Regions from separate parts of the Priestia sp. JV24 genome, predicted to be linked through region 2. Evidence: riboswitches for the same ligand, from Rfam matches in the RefSeq annotation. Region 2 holds a riboswitch; the other holds the start of a gene.

Region 1 (5,162 bases), on a different contig from region 2:
CCTTCTCTTTTTGAATTTAAATTTACTTTTTACAAATAAAAATTGAACTAAATTACTATCGGGTTATTTCTTTCTTTCTTAACAACGTTTCAATAAATTTTATTTTTCAGTTTATTTATACAAGCTGTCATTTGTTTCAAAGTAAATCTAACTGTACAGTTGGTAGAAGAGTATGAAAGTCTTTACGAAAAGGTGCAAGATATGAAAGGAAGCACAAGTTATTTTGAAATTTAAAGGGGTAATCACAAATAAATACTTATTTAGTCTTATGTCACCTTATTTTGTAATCAAAGAGTGAAAAAAGATTAAATTTAAACTAATGACGGTTTTTATAGATTTGAATTCATAGTATGAGAGACAAACCATGAAAAATTAAGTATTATTGAATAAATTTTCCAATACAGGGAAAAAGATTAAAGTGATCATTCAAAGGAGGTTTTCATTTTGGCAGAAAATAAAGACGTTAATGCTTCAAACGAGGATGATATAAAACGTGAAACGCTGACTACACGTCAGGGACATCCTGTAAGAGACAACCAAAATATTCGTACAATTGGTAATCGTGGGCCAGCTACACTTGAAAATTATCACTTTATCGAAAAGATTTCTCATTTTGACCGCGAAGAAGTTCCAGAACGAGTCGTCCACGCACGAGGATCTGGAGCCTTTGGCTACTTTGAAACATATGGAAAAGTGGGGGACGAACCAGTAGAGAAATATACTCGGGCAAAGGTATTTTCAGGTGCGGGCAAGAAAACACCATTGATGGTTCGTTTCTCCACAGTTGCCGGAGCAAAAGATTCTCCAGAAACAGCTCGAGATCCACGCGGATTTGCTGTGAAAATGTACACGGAAGAGGGGAATTGGGATTTAGTTGGGAATAACCTAAAGATTTTCTTTATCCGTGATGCAATGAAGTTTCCTGATATGATTCATGCGTTTAAAGCAGACCCAGCTTCGAACGTACCAAACCCTCAGAGAATGTTTGACTTTGTTTCCCGTACACCTGAGGCTACCCACATGATTACATTTTTATTCTCTCCATGGGGGATTCCAGCGACGTATCGTCACATGCAGGGGTCTGGTGTAAATACCTACAAATGGGTGAATGATAAGGGAGAGGCTGTACTAGTAAAGTATCATTGGGAACCTAAGCAGGGAATTCGGAACTTAACACAAGAAGAGGCAAATACGATACAAGCCAAAAACGTGGGACATGCAACGCAGGATTTATACGAAGCAATTGAGGGTGGAGATTATCCAGAATGGGAGCTCTTCGTACAAATTATGGAGGATGGTTATCATCCAGAGCTTGATTTTGATCCCTTAGATGATACGAAACTTTGGCCGGAAGATAAGTTTCCATGGTTGGCAGTGGGCCGTATGGTGCTAGATCGTAATCCAAAGGATTTCCATGCAGAAATCGAGCAAGCCGCCTTCGGTACAGGAGTTCTTGTGGATGGAATGGACTTCTCAGACGATAAAATGCTACAAGGACGTACCTTTTCTTATTCAGATACACAGCGCTACCGTGTAGGTGCCAACTATCTAAAATTACCTGTGAATGCACCGAAAGTGCCTATTCATACGAATCAGCAGCGCGGTCAAATGGATATTCGTGACCCAAAGGAATCTGGGGATAATCCACATATTAATTATGAGCCTTCAATGCTTGGTGGCTTTCAGGAAGAAAATAAGAAAGACCGTGTTCCACATCAACCAACGTATAATGCAGCCGCAATGAGTGCACCAATTGACCGTCCTAACGATTATGGGCAGGCAGGTCACACATACCGTAGTTTTGAAGATTGGGAGCGCGATGAATTGATTAAAAATCTATCGGATGCACTTGCTATTTGTGATAAACGGATCCAAGAAACGATGATTTCTCATTTTACACAAGCTGATGAAGAATATGGCCGACGTGTGAAGGAAGGTATTGAAAAGAAACTACACGAAATGCAGGATATGAAAAATACAAGTGAGGTACCTGGTCGTGAAATAGGTAAATCAAAGTATGGACAAGGTACATTAGCTGCAAATGAAGCAACAGAAGATGCTGTAAAGAAAAGTCACGAAGTCGATCCTTATTAAGTGAATTGCTCCATTTTAAAAATAGGGAACCGACGTATGGGTATAGTATAATCTTAAGGGAATACCTTGCCTAAAACCTCATGATTTAAAAGATACCTCTCCTAATTGACAGGAGAGATATCTTTTAAATCATTCTTTAGTTATTTGTCCAGACATCTTGAGCAATTTGAATTACGTGATTAATTTTATTCCATTGCTCTTCTTCTGTTAATTCGTTTCCTTCTTCTGTACTCGCAAAGCCACATTGAGGACTCAATGACAAGTTTTCTAGAGGAATATATTCACTTGCTTCTTGGATTCTTCGCTTAATGACCTTAGCATCTTCTAATGTAGGGAATTTAGATGTTACCAATCCTAATACAACGGTTTGATTGTTACGTGTAAAACTTTTTAATGGTTCAAAATCTCCTGAACGGTTATCATCATATTCAAGGAAAAGTCCATCTACATGTAAGTTAGCAAAGATAGCATCAGATATAGTATCGTAGCCACCACTTGTGATATACGTAGATCTAAAGTTTCCACGACAAATATGCATCGTAATGAGCATATCTTCAGGCTTTTTAGAAATAGCATCATTTAAGCAACTTACTCGAGTATCGATAATGTCTTTTACATCCATACCAAGCTTCTCAACAACCGCATTGATGCGTTCTTCAGAAACGAAATCAATCCAGGAAGTATCATCTAATTGCAGATAACGGCAGCCTGCGTCGTAAAAGGCCTGAATAGCTTTTTGATAAGCAGCCACAGTATCATGATAAAATTGATCTCTGCTTCCCTTGTAATATGTATCTTCTTGAATTCGAGTAAATAACATGTTGGGGCTTGGAATAGAGAATTTAGCAACTTGGCTTCCATCACCATACTGTTCGACAGCTTCTTTTAAGAACGTAAAGTGTTCCAGCATATAATGATGATTGAAGTCTACTTTACCTACTACCCTAATCGCCTTATTTTTTGTTTTTGCACCTTTGAATTGGCTGATATATTCTGTTTCAAACTCCTCTACGCCTTCTAAGCCTGATAAGAAGTCCAAATGCCACCATGAGCGTCTAAATTCACCATCAGTGATGGATTTAAGCCCTACCTCAATTTGTTTCTGGACAAGTTTTTCAATTTCTTTGTCCTCTACCGATTTTAAATCGGCCTTATTAATTTTCCCATTCGCATACGCTTCTCTTGCTTCTTTAAGGGGAGTCGTTCGTAAAAAGCTGCCTACGTGATCAGCTTTAAATGGAGCCTTCACTAATGTCTTCGTCATGGTTTTGTTTCCTTCTTTCTTTTCAAAATAAAAAACCTCTTCTTACAAATAAGAAGAGGTTAATAATCGTTATGGATTCTCTTCTTATCTTCAAGCAAATTGCTACTGGAATTGGCACAGTACTTTAACAGTCTGTTGCCGAGGCTTCCTAGGGCCAGTCCCTCCACCTCTCGAGATAAGAATATTCAATTTATTCAACTAGAACAAAGGTTACACTTGTTTTCTTAGATTGTCAACAAAAATTCGAAAAATCAGAAATAATACACCTCTTACCTCATTACTTCCTCATTACCTACTGCAGTAAGGGTTCTTTGTTATTTTTCGATTGGACAGGCAAGCTTACCGCAGTAGCTACATAGTATCTAAAGTATTGTAACTCCGTTATCTAATCAGTAGCTAGTTCAGTATCGATACCCCGTTAATACAAGCTTTATAACCCTGTTGAAGCCATTTGTGGAACCTGTAAGGGAGCTGAGCCGAAGAGGCGAAGGGGGCGACCGAATGCGTCGAGCTGAAAAAACAGGTACGTAAAAAGCAAAAAAATAAAAAGAGTGAAAGAAGGTATCAACATGAGAAAAACAAAAGGATTTACCTTTCCAAAAACCTTTCTCCCATCTCACAAAGCACCTCTTACGAGACCTCGTCCCTTCAGGGCTTATTCCTTTGTTCCTTTTAGTCCACTAGCCATGCTTGATTCCACTATTTTGACCATAGGAGGCATTGTCTTAGGGGTTGCTATCATCGAACGAATATTAGAGCGATGGGGTGTCATTGATCTCGTTGATCAGTTCTCAAAAGTAATGCGCTTTATCTTGCCTGTCACTTTCTATAGCGCCTTGATTTACTTTTTTGCGAGCTTTATGTTTTGAGGAGGAATGTTCATGTTTGAAAAACTCAAACTGCGTGGCCAATTGATAAAAGCGTTTCGTACGGCAGAGATTTACCGGATGGTGAAGCGAGGGGACCGCACCTCTTATCTGTTTCCAAAAATTCATCAAATCGATAACCATCATACGTACACTCGGTACACTTTTTCCTTACTAAATGGGATTGATCCTGAACTTTTAAATAAAAAAAGATGGGCATTACGACAAGTATTAGGCAGCAATATTGAAGTGAATGGCAGCTTAAAGAACTTTAGTATTACCGTTCATCACAAAAGCCTACCTAAGATGCTCAATTATAAGTATGAAGTCATTCATCCTCATATTGAGAAAATGGAGCTTCCGGTATGCATTGGCCAAGATATCTATGGAAACCCCGTTTCATGGGATTTTGCCGACTTAGAAACCTTATTAATATCTGGCGAAATTGGAGCTGGAAAGAGCAGCCTCATGCGGGTTATCCTCACAACATGGGTGAAGTATACCTCACCTGCTTATTTACGCTTAGTCTTAGTTGATCTCAAACGAGCCGATTTAGGGTTATTTCACGGAATTGAGCATGTGGATGCGCTTTGTTTCGAAGCAAAAGACATGCGAAAACCTTTTGCCTTGTTACGAGCTGAAATGTATCGACGAGGTGATTTACTTTTAGAGCATGGCGTCACACATATCAGCAGGCTTCCTTTTAAGCTCCCTCGTATCGTTGTGGTAATTGATGAAATGTCCATCGTGAAGAGAGAAACGGATCTTGTAGAGATGATTCAACAGTTTGCCAGCCAAGGTCGTGCACTAGGTGTCCACACGATTATTGCCATGCAGCGTCCGGATGCTGATTTATTAAACTCTGCGTTAAAAGCCAATTTAAGGGTGCGGATTTCTGGAAGGCAAGCCGATGCGACGAATGCGAAAGTAGCTGGAGT
Region 2 (5,162 bases):
ACGCATTAGCAAGCTCAATTTCAGCTTCTGGAATAGAAGCATAGCGCTCTAATTTTTCGGTATTAACAATGGCATAATCGAGTCCAGCCTGCGTACAGTGATAAAGGTAAACCGCATTTAGTACTTCACGTCCGACTGGAGGAAGACCGAATGACACGTTACTTACGCCAAGAATGGTCAGGCAATCAGGCAGGGCTTCTTTAATCATTTTAATTCCCTTAACTGTTTCTTCAGCAGAACCAATATATTGTTCATCACCAGTCCCTACAGGAAACACAAGAGGGTCAAAAATAATATCTTTTGGATTAAAGCCATGTTTTTCAACAAGCAGATCATGTGAGCGTTTAGCAATCTCTACTTTTCGTTCTGCAGTAACGGCCATGCCTGTTTCATCGATTGTACCGACAACCAGAGCTGCACCGAATTTTTTTACTAGCGGTAAGATTGCATCAAAACGCTCTTCACCGTCTTCTAAGTTAATGGAGTTAATAATGACCTTACCTTGTGAGTACGTTAAAGCTTTTTCAATAACTTTCTCGTCGGTTGAATCGATTACAAGAGGAACCTTCACTTTTTTTACAACTTCTTGAATAAATTCCTCCATGTCTTCCATTTCTTCACGGTCCGGATCCGCTAAGCAAATATCAATAACGTGAGCACCATTTTTAACTTGAGCACGCGCAATTTCAGATGCTTCTTCAATTTTTCCTTCCGCAATCAGACGCTTGAACTTGCGAGAACCGATTACATTCGTACGTTCTCCCACAAAAAGAGGGCGCATAGAATCGTCATATACAAGTGGTTCAATACCGGTTACAGCATGGTTATGCTCGGAGCGATCAAGCGAACGGGGCGCAACCTCTTTTACCGCTTCAGCCAGTGCTTTAATATGAGCAGGCGTTGTACCGCAGCATCCGCCTACAAAGTTCAGCCAGCCTTTATCAGCAAACCCTTTAATTTTTTGAGCAAGCAGCTCAGGGGATTCATGATAATTGCCTTCTTCATCCGGAAGTCCAGCGTTTGGATAACAGCTAACTGCTGAAGTGGCTAGGTCTGAAAGAGAGCGAATATGATCCGTCATAAATTCAGGGCCTGTCGCGCAGTTAAGTCCGACTGAAAGAGGCTTCATGTGTTCCAGTGATAAGTAAAAAGATTCGATATCTTGACCAGCGAGAGTTGTTCCCATCGGCTCAATTGTTCCTGAAATCATAATAGGAACTTCGATTTTTAGTTTTTCAAACGCCGCTGTAATGCCTAAAAATGCGGCTTTTACGTTCAGCATGTCTTGACAGGTTTCGACTAAAAGCAAGTCAACGCCGCCGTCTAACAAACCTCGAGCTTGCTCTTCGTACGATTCTACTAACTCAGGGAATGTAATACCTCCGGTAACAGAGAGAGTCTTAGTGGTAGGACCGATAGCTCCAGCTACGAACCTAGGCCATTCGGGAGTTGAATATTTATCGCGGGCTGCACAAGCAAGCTTCACAGCTTCGATATTCAATTCATAAGCCAAGTGACCTAAATCGTATTCATCAAGTACGGTAGATGTTGAGCCAAACGTATTGGTTTCAATGATGTCAGCACCTGCTGCAAAGTACTCTTCATGAATGCGCTGAATCACATGAGGCGCTGTTCGAGTCAAATATTCGTTGCAGCCTTCATATTCTTCGCCGCCAAAATCTTCAGCGGTTAAATCAGCATCTTGAATCATCGTTCCCATTGCTCCATCGATGACGAGTATTCGCTTCTTTAGTTGTTGTTCGATAAGTGAGCTCATTTATATCTTCCTTTCTGATGTAACAAGTTGCTTGTCATGAATATAGCGTGTTAGAATTTCGGTCATTTCATAGCGCATAAACGGCGTAATTAAGTAAATACCGTCAAATAACTCATATGCTGTATCAATTAAGTTTTTTGCAATCGCAAGACCTTCGACTTCACCGCGGATTCGGTCATTTCCCGTTGCATCCATGCGTTCTAGAATATCTTCTGATAATTTAATTCCAGGTACTTCATGGTGAATAAATCGAGCATTTCTTGCGCTTGTTAACGGCATGATACCGATATATACCGGTGTTGTTAAATGTTTGGTTGCTTCATATACCTCTTCAATTTGCTTAGTTGAATAGAGAGGCTGAGTAATGAAATAGTGAGCCCCGCAGTCGATTTTCTTTTCCAAACGCTGAACGGCTCGGTCTAAGTGACGCACGTTTGGGTTAAAGGCAGCTGCAATGGAAAAATTGGTTTTTTGACCAAGTGGTTTGCCGGAATAAGATAGTCCTTCATTAAACTGAGCGATTAAACTAATCAAGTCAAATGAAGATAAATCGTAGACCGAAGTGGCGCCAGGGAAATCGCCAACTTTTGACGGATCACCGGTAATTGCAAGTACTTGATTCATTCCTAGCGTATGAAGTCCCATTAAATGAGATTGAAGTCCAATTAAATTTCGGTCGCGACAGGTAATATGAATAAGCGGTCGTGCTTTTGTTTCTTGCTGCATCAGTGTTGCCATTGCCAAGTTGCTGATGCGAGGTGAGGCAAGAGAATTATCAGCTAATGTAATAGCATCTACGCCGACTTTATCAAGTGCTTTTGCGCCTTCTAAAAATTTCGTGGGACCAAGCTGTTTAGGGGGATCTAGCTCGACGATAACCGAGCGGCGCTTCTTCACAATTTCATGCATATGAGGTTTATCCTGCTGCTCACGCTCTTGAACCGTAACGGCAGGTCTCATTTTAACGACTTTGCTTGTAATCGGAGGCAGGTCTTTTAAGGCAGATGACATTGCGCGTACGTGAGCTGGTGTTGTACCGCAGCATCCTCCAATTAAGCGAACCCCTTGTTCGCGGAATAAACGCGCGCTTTCTACAAAGTAGTCTTCATTTGTTTCATATTCCAGCTTTCCTTCCACATACGCCGGAAGGCTGGCATTAGGATAAGCAGATAAGAAAGCACGATCAGGAAGCGGTACTTCTTCAAGAGACTGAATCATATGATAAGGACCTAAACGGCAGTTTAGCCCGACAACATCTGCTCCCAGCGCCTCTAATTCTTTTAATGCATCTGCTAAAGGACGGCCATCTTGCAGTACGCCAATATCATGCAGGGAAACGTGGGTAATAATAGGCTTATCCGTTTCTTTTCTTGCCAGTGTAAGAACGGTTTTTAATTCTTCGAAGTCATAGTATGTTTCAAACAAAAGGCCATCCACGCCTTCATTTAAAAGCCAAAACATTTGTTCACGAATGCTTCGCTTAACCTCTTCTAAACTAATAGCGTTTTTTTGGAAAGAACGAATTCCGCCGAGTGTACCAACCACGTAAGCCTGATCTTTTGCAGCTTGTTTCGCTAATTTTACACCAGCAACATTGATGTCTTTGACTGAATCTTCTAATCCATAACGGGCAAGTTTTTGATAATTAGCAGCGTACGTATTTGTTTGAATAACGTTTGCACCAGCTTCTACATAGGCTCTGTGAATACGAGAAACCTCTTCTGGTTTGGTGATGTTTAGTTCTTCAAAACAGCTGTCGATACCGTGTGAGTAAAGGAGGGTACCAGTGGCACCATCCCCAATTAAAATTTTAGACTTTAAATCTTCAAGTAACCCCATGTCAAAACCTCCTTAAATTGTTCCGCTTCTATTTCACGAGTGATTCGTTTTATGCAATATGCCGATAAAATAGAAAAAGTCTTCTTAAGAAGAAGACTTTTTTCGCCTTCTTATCTTCCAAGCAATAAATTGCTTGCTGGATTTAGCACCATGTCTCTAACGACTGGTTGCTGAGGTTTCAAAGGGCCAGTCCCTCCACCTCTCATGATAAGAATCAATTGTATATAATTGAAACATATTTTTTTAAATAGAAAGAATACTTATTTAATAATTTATCTGATTTTTAGAAATTATACAACATTAAATTGTGAATTTCCAGCAAATATTGAGGAAAATTTAAAAGCTAAAGGGAAAATATCCGTATATTTTGTTTGGAAACGACTGTTATGTTAGGGGTTAAGGAGTTTTTTGTGAGAAATACAAAAAGAAAATGAAAAAAATAAACGAAAAGGCACAAGCGCTGGGATATGCGTAGATTTCCACGTAAAAAGGCTCGTCTTTTTTTTATCGTTTCTACATATAGTGAACTATGAAGGGTAGAAGGGTGATGGGCATGAAAAGGTGGAAACTCACGCTGCAGGTTGCTGCTACGTATGTAGGCACCGTTGTAGGAGCCGGTTTTGCAACAGGCAAGGAAATCGTTCAATTTTTTACACAGTACGGGGAACTTGGAATGGTCGGAATTTTGGTCAGCGGCTTGTTTTTTATTTGGCTAGGTTCAAAAATGATGCTGCTTTCGCACGCAATTGGGGCTTCTTCTTATCAGCAGCTTAATACATATTTATTTGGTGATGTGCTTGGAAAAGCGGTAAACGGTGTAATGATTGTCATTTTATTTGGAGTAACTTCAGTCATGCTAGCGAGTACGGGGGCAATAGGAAAAGAACAGTTCGGGCTGTGGCCTCCTGTTGGGATGATTTTTACAATTGTTTTAACTTATATATTTATCGCAAAAGGAATTAACGGTATTTTAATGGTTAATTCTCTTGTTGTGCCGATGATGCTTTCATTTGCTTTTATCATCTTTATGCCGAATATCAGCTATTTCTCACTGATTCAAACGAAGCCGGATTTAACGCTCGTCACGCAGTGGAAGTGGGCGGTTAGTCCCTTTTTATATATTTCCCTGAATCTAGCTTTGGCTCAGGCCGTTTTGGTTCCATTAGGAAGCTCGGTGAAAGATAGGAGCGTGATTAAAAAAGGGGCCGTAATAGGAGGATGTGTACTTACGTTTATGCTTGTTTCTACTCATCTTGCCCTTTCCAATTTGCCTTATTCATTTCAACTTGATATTCCGATGAGTGCGGTTGTTAAAAATATCTCAGTGTGGGTGAATGTTTTATTTACGGTAGTTGTGTTGGGCGAGATTTTTACTACATTGATTGGAAATGTATTTGGCATCGCTAAGCAGCTTCAGTCATTTCTTCCCCTCAATGACAAACAAGCTTTTGCATTTATTATCTTGGCTTGCTTTATTATTGGGCAATTCGGATATGCCCAGCTTCTTGAATTTTTGTATCCCATATTTGGCTATATTGGACTAGCT

The links. Region 2 has a riboswitch for S-adenosylmethionine ahead of OK414_RS06335 (bifunctional homocysteine S-methyltransferase/methylenetetrahydrofolate reductase). Riboswitches for the same ligand answer to the same signal wherever they lie in the genome.
Region 1: it holds a riboswitch for S-adenosylmethionine, as region 2 does, so the genes downstream of both, OK414_RS28615 (5-methyltetrahydropteroyltriglutamate--homocysteine S-methyltransferase) here and OK414_RS06335 (bifunctional homocysteine S-methyltransferase/methylenetetrahydrofolate reductase) in region 2, are expected to answer to the same signal.

What each region holds. Positions count from the first base shown of each region.
Region 1 is NZ_JAPCIN010000045.1:5,128-10,289, forward strand. It holds gene OK414_RS28610 (catalase) at 445-2,094, shown strand; gene OK414_RS28615 (5-methyltetrahydropteroyltriglutamate--homocysteine S-methyltransferase) at 2,231-3,358, opposite strand; SAM riboswitch class I at 3,440-3,540, opposite strand; gene OK414_RS28620 (hypothetical protein) at 3,928-4,227, shown strand; gene OK414_RS28625 (FtsK/SpoIIIE domain-containing protein) at 4,240-5,162, shown strand, end outside.
Region 2 is NZ_JAPCIN010000012.1:125,817-130,978, forward strand. It holds gene metH (methionine synthase) at 1-1,777, opposite strand, end outside; gene OK414_RS06335 (bifunctional homocysteine S-methyltransferase/methylenetetrahydrofolate reductase) at 1,778-3,616, opposite strand; SAM riboswitch class I at 3,724-3,830, opposite strand; gene OK414_RS06340 (amino acid/polyamine transporter II) at 4,170-5,162, shown strand, end outside.